Regions from separate parts of the Peribacillus sp. YIM B13477 genome, predicted to be linked through region 1. Evidence: riboswitches for the same ligand, from Rfam matches in the RefSeq annotation. Region 1 holds a riboswitch; the other holds the start of a gene.
What was found. A riboswitch is a leader RNA that binds a small molecule or an ion and turns the genes downstream of it on or off. The one in region 1 is predicted to bind thiamine pyrophosphate.
Positions count from the first base shown of each region.

Region 2: linked by a shared signal. The riboswitch ahead of ACFX4H_RS23590 (ABC transporter substrate-binding protein) and the one ahead of tenA (thiaminase II) in region 1 are both predicted to bind thiamine pyrophosphate.

Region 1 is NZ_JBHZPD010000005.1:183,978-187,188, reverse strand. It holds gene ACFX4H_RS16775 (protein kinase domain-containing protein) at 1-277, opposite strand, end outside; partial or broken gene ACFX4H_RS16770 (2-keto-4-pentenoate hydratase) at 515-775, opposite strand; TPP riboswitch at 1,062-1,193, shown strand; gene tenA (thiaminase II) at 1,328-2,011, shown strand; gene ACFX4H_RS16760 (ECF transporter S component) at 2,027-2,611, shown strand; gene ACFX4H_RS16755 (ABC transporter ATP-binding protein) at 2,624-3,211, shown strand, end outside.
Region 2 is NZ_JBHZPD010000011.1:91,860-95,070, reverse strand. It holds gene rarD (EamA family transporter RarD) at 1-232, shown strand, start outside; gene ACFX4H_RS23595 (protein-glutamine gamma-glutamyltransferase) at 325-1,152, opposite strand; TPP riboswitch at 1,466-1,575, shown strand; gene ACFX4H_RS23590 (ABC transporter substrate-binding protein) at 1,709-2,704, shown strand; gene ACFX4H_RS23585 (thiamine-binding protein) at 2,716-3,000, shown strand; gene ACFX4H_RS23580 (ABC transporter permease) at 2,997-3,211, shown strand, end outside.

The DNA of each region.
Region 1 (3,211 bases):
CTAAATTATTCCCTTCTATGAAATCCATCACAAAATAAACATTTCCATCCTGCGAAAATTTCTCGTGAAATTTAGGGATATTTCTGTGGTTTAACATTCGTAATATGGAAATTTCATTTTCAAACTGTTTCAGCTCTTTTTTGCTGCGGCGTTTACTTTTCCGGAGCTGTTTGATCACTATATTTTCATTCTTTTTCAAATCATTGCAACGATAAACAATACCGTAGCTTCCTGTTCCGATTACAGCTTTTACCTCGTAGCGGTAATTCAAAACCACACTCTTTTTTAAAGGAATATCCACAATTAACTGGTAGAACTTTCTAAAGGAACGCAAAATTGAAACTTTCCTCACCACTTTCATCTATTCAAGTCAAGAACAAAAAAAGGCCGTTATTAATTAAGCTGGAAATATGAATGAACATGGATAGTTTAACACTGATTTTGATAATGCGGTAATGAAAGTCATTTCTTCGGGGAGATCTTTTGATAGTTCACAATTAAAAATAAATTATTCGCTATCAACCACTTCGATCGAAGCAACCACATAATCAGTGGCCTCGATTACATCATCAACCGTAATATTGGGGACATGTAAATCTTTCCTTAATATGAAAGCTACTTCTGCCTCCACTTTTGGCTGGATTAACCGTAAACTCGAAATGCAGCCGTCATTTTCTATATTCATCGTATCAAGTAAATGTCCATAATCCGGTTCATCCACTCCCAGAACCTCCTGCATAGCCTTTGAAGTCAAGCCTATCTTCTTACCTGATACAGCTGAATTCACGAGTAAACCAGCTGAATTCACGAGTAAACCGGCAAAATTCACGAGTAAACCGGTAAAACTCACGAGTAAAACAGCAGAATTCACGAGTAAACCGGTAAAACTCACGAGTAAACTACTAACTGAGCTCTCTTTGATCAAATTCTTTGAAGGCTACGGGAAATGAGGATATGGAAGATTGAAAGTTTAGTAACCCTAAATCAAGAAAACTTTTCTAATACGTTTGACAATTGGATTTATCGTGTTAATATAAAGGCAAATGAATTTAATATACAATTTGTACCACTAGGGGTGCTTTATAGGTAAAAGTTGATTTTTTACCCACAAAAGCTGAGATTGAAGTATGACTTTAAGACCCTTAGAACCTGATCTGGTTTATACCAGCGTAGGGAAGTGGGGTCTGGAACTATACATTTCTGTATTATTTCAAGTACAACCACTTTCTTTACGTTTAAGAAAGTGGTTTTTTGTTTGCAAAAAAAGGGGTGATAAGTGTTTTTTCCGAAACGTTCATTGAAAAAATACAATTTGGAGGTAATGGACATGAAGTTTTCAGAGGAAATCCGTAAGGAAGTTGATCACATTTGGGAAGCTAGTTTTAATCATCCGTTCGTTGCAGGAATAGGAGATGGCACATTGCCATTGGAGTGTTTCCGTTTCTATGTCATGCAAGATGCCTATTATTTATCTCATTTTGCTAGAGTTCAAGCCTTAGGGGCAGTCAAAGCTACAGATTTACATACAACAAGCAGGCTTGCCGGCCATGCACAAGGAACATATGAAGCGGAGTTGAAGCTTCATGAGAATTTTTCCGAGAGATTAGGGATCACAAAAGAAGAACGGGAAAATTTCAAGCCTGCCCCGACTGCCTATGCTTATACTTCCCATATGTATCGTGCGGCTTATTCGGGACATTTAGGAGATGTTATTGCAGCTATCTTGCCGTGTTACTGGCTGTATTATGAGATAGGTGAAAAGCTGCAAGAGTGCATGCCCGAAGAGCCGATTTATCAAGAGTGGATAGCGGCTTACGGAGGAGAGTGGTTCCGCACTTTGGTGGAAGAACAAATTGCGAGGCTGGATGAGATTGCTGAAAAAGTAACTGAAGAAGATAAGGCGAGAATGAAAGAGCATTTTATTCTCAGCAGCCAATATGAATACTCATTTTGGGAAATGGCTTATCGTTTAGAGACATGGCCCGTTCATAAGGAAACATTAGAAGTATAAAAGGAGAATGAAATAATGAAAAAAGGATTGAAATTAACGGACATATTGGTCACGATCGTGATTGCGGTAGCATTTGGAATCGTTTATATCCTTTGGGGTTCGATTTATTATTCCGTTAAACCGTTAGGATTACATCTGGATCAACTTATTTATGGAATGTGGTTTATAGCTGGCCCCGTCGCCTTCTTAATTTTACGGAAACCGGGTGTGGCACTTTTGGCGGAGATAGCTGCAGCTTCCGGGGAGTTCTTCCTTGGTTCACCATGGGGGCTGACCGTACTGTTATATGGGGTGGTCCAAGGTTTGTTCGCGGAACTGGTGTTCATGACTTTTAAATATAAAAAATTCAATATGCAGGTGGCCGTTTTAGCTGCGATAGCTTCCTGCCTGGCATCAGTTATCATGGATTTTGCATACGGGGAAATAGGTGCGCTTTCAACTTGGAATCTATCGTTATTCATGATAACGAGGTTTGTGGGTTCCATATTCTTTGCAGGTGTGACCGCTTATTATCTAGTTAAAGTCCTGGAAGCAACAGGAGTAACAAATCTTGTGCGTCCGGTTTCCAATAAAGATTATGCAGAACTGGATCAAAAGTAGAGGTTGAGGGCCATGGAACCAATCGTTTCTGTTGAAAAGTTAAGAATGAAATATCCCGGTGATGAATCTTTGATATTCAAGGACCTATCATTAACGTTTGATCAAGGAGAAAAAGTGCTATTGTTGGGACCATCAGGATGTGGTAAGTCCACTCTGTTGCAAGTGTTAAGCGGATTGATTCCGAATTCCATCGAAGTACCGATGAAAGCGGAAAAATTGAAATGCCCTTCTTCATGGGGGTATGTTTTTCAAGACCCTGATAGCCAGTTTTGCATGCCATTTGCCGATGAGGAAATTGCCTTTGTCCTTGAGAATCTTTCCGTCCCTAAAGAAGAAATGAAAGAGAAAATTGAAAATCAAATCCGTAATGTAGGATTGAACCTAGGGCATACAAGTATAGAAACATTATCAGGCGGGATGAAACAGCGTCTGGCAATCGCTTCAGTATTGGCCCTTGAACCAGAAGTGCTATTTTTAGATGAACCGACGGCCATGCTTGATCCGGAAGGAACGAAAGAAATCTGGGACTTGTTGAAGGAAGTCGGAAAAGACAAAACGGTTATTATCGTCGAACATAAAATTGACCATGTTTTAGAATTC
Region 2 (3,211 bases), on a different contig from region 1:
TGCAAAAGGGGCCGAGAAGATCCCGTTATCGATGCTTGGCATTTTTCAGTATATCGCTCCGACCTTATCTTTATTGATCGGGGTATTCGTCTATCATGAAAGTTTCACCAAAGCACATCTTTTAGCCTTTTTGTTCATATGGTCAGCTTTGGCTGTTTATACACTATCCATAACGAAATGGGGGCAGGCAAGTGCCCGCAGGTTCAAAGGCAAAGGGAATATTGGTGCGTGAAAAGAAAAAAATGCTTGGGGAGATTTCTGCCCAAGCATTTTTTATGTCGATATTCAATAAAACGGATTTATGGCATAGGCGAAATGCCAGGGTCATGAAAGGTATATCTTCGAACCTATTTCAGAAACAATACAATTGGAAAGGCTGGCAGGACTGTTATCGGGCATGGCACGGGGGTTATTTAGTTGGAATTGTCTATAGAAGGAACTATCCAGGAAAATGATATGCGTTGTCAGGAATGCTGATATGGTGGCGAATGGCTTTCTATTGCTATTTAATTCATCGATGATTCCCTGTGCAGTGGTAATCCCGATCCCGTGGCCATAAAAGAGGTTTCTCCCTAATAATATGGCATTTTCACCTTGCCATTCAGGGGTTGCCAAGTCGTGATCAGGGTTTTTGAAGTAAACGCAATCACCTGGTGAATAATCTCTTCCCTGGTGAACGATGAGAGCCATATTCCTTGGAGGGCGCCAGTCATATAAAAATAGGTCTGAAAAAAGATAGTCGAAATTCCTGGGTCCGATTAAATCCAAAATCGCCTTTAAAAAAGTGACGACTATTGCTGTCCCGCATTCGAAGGCATAAAGCCCTCCATTCATGAAAATGTCAACGAGCGCAGCATGAGGGAGAATCCCTGGCTGAAGGGTAAAGGTGCCATCCTTTGAAAGGTGCCAATAACGTTGATTGGATTGAGACTCCTCGAGTGTGGAAAATTCCGGACCGCTTTTATCCAACGCAATAGCTGCCTCTATGACTCGGTTCCTCAGCTGTATCTCGAAATTAAAATCCCCAAAGTTCCGGTATTCAAAAACGTTAGAATCTTCCGCCAAGCATTGAAGAGTTTCAAGCGATTTGGCAGAGGCTGTGCCTGGTTGGATTTGACTGACATCTAACCATTTGTGATTAATCTTTATCATGACATATCCACCTTTTGCTTATGAAATTAAGGGTTTAATAAAACCAGTAAACAAAAATGTCTACACGTAATGCTCATTATATGAATGCTTGCAAAGAAATGACTATTTGGAACGTGTCCGCCACCGTTGCAGCCAAGAATGAGCGGAATGGAAAGAGACGGAATCATTATACTTTCAATGATTTTCGTTCCAAAAGATGTTTTGCAAGACATCCTGAAGTGCCAGGAATACCTTTCCAATTAGAGAGTAGAAGCAAATTAGTATTCCTTTTTCCCTATGAATTGATATAATGAGAGAGAAAAGTTCATATGTGCGAGAAATGTAGGGGGGCCAGTACTGCTGGCTGAGATTGCATCCATTAGATGCTGACTCTTTGAACCTGATCTGGGTGATGCCAGCGGAGGGAACATATTATGACTGATTTTCTGTTTTGTATGTTAACGTCCGAATTCATCTTCGGGCGTTTTTTGCTGTTTTATCCAGTATTTGAATAGCCCTGGAGCCCCATCATGGTTCCGGCATATGAATCTTATAAGATGTGTAGGAGGATAATGACTTGAATAAATTCTTACCACTGTTAACTTCGTTCTTCCTTTTAGCTGGATGCGGAGCAGGCGGAACTAATGAAAAAGAAGAAGTATCTAAAAATGAAGAATTAAAGAAGGTATCGGTCGTGCTCGATTGGACACCGAATACAAACCATACAGGATTGTATGTAGCCAAGGAAAAAGGTTATTTTAAAGAACAAGGTCTTGATGTGGAAATTATCATGCCAGGTGAAGCTGGAGCTGATAAGCTTGTCGCTTCAGGGAAATCTGAATTTGGCGTGAGCTATCAAGAGGGGATAACGCAGGCCCGCGTACAGGGTGTGCCGATTGTTTCGGTAGCTGCCGTCATCCAGCATAATACTTCGGGATTCGCTTCCCCTGAGGCTAAGGACATTACGACTCCGAAGGATTTTGAAGGGAAAACGTATGGTGGCTGGGGATCTCCGGTTGAAAAGGCCATTATTGATTCACTCATGAAAAAGGAAAATGCGGATGTAAATGAAGTGGACATAGTCAATACAGGAGACATGGATTTTTTCACTTCGGTTAAAAGGGATATAGATTTTGCCTGGATTTATTATGGTTGGACAGGCATTGAGGCTGAGTTGCGAAATGAAAAGCTTAATATGGTGTACTTAACCGAATACTCTGATAAGCTTGATTACTATACGCCTGTTTTGACTACAAATGAAAAGATGATAAAAGAAGATCCCGAGACTGTTAAAGCATTCGTTCATGCAGCTTCGAAAGGGTACCAGTTTGCGATTAAGAATCCTGATGATGCAGCAGATATGTTAATTGAGTCTGCACCGGATCTTGATCCAAAACTAGTGAAGAAAAGCCAGGAGTGGCTTGCAGCCAAGTATCAGGATGATGCTCCGCGATGGGGTGAACAAAAGCTTGAAATTTGGAAGAATTACAGTGAGTGGATGACTGAAAATAAGCTTCTTGAAGGTGATTTCGATCCTGAAAAGGCATTTACCAATGAATTTTTACCAAAATAGGAGGAAATACAATGGCCAATTCATTAATTAGTATACAAATTATTCCTAAAGGGGAAAATGTCATCCCTATGGTCGATGAAGCAATCAAGATCATTGAAGAATCAGGTGTCAAGTATGAGGTTCACCCGCTTGAAACGACAATGGAGGGGGAGCTTTCCGAGCTTTTTGCCGTGATAGAAAAAATGAATGTAAGAATGATTGAAATAGGATCGCCGAATGTCATTTCCCAAGTGAAAATATTATATCAGCCAAGCGGGATTACGATGGATACGTTAACGGAGAAATATCGGGCATGATCGGAAGGGGAATTTGGAAGAAGGGGGCTCCCTTCTTTCTTTTATTATTGTTGCTGATTGTATGGGAGTCAGTGACAGTCTTATTGAAAGTTGAAGAATGGCTGCTTCCCGCTCCATCGGCCATTTTCATTGAAGGAATTGAGTCGTCCCGCAATCTTTACGGACACCTTATATCCACAACCGAGCTTGCGTTGTCGGGATTTTTTATTGG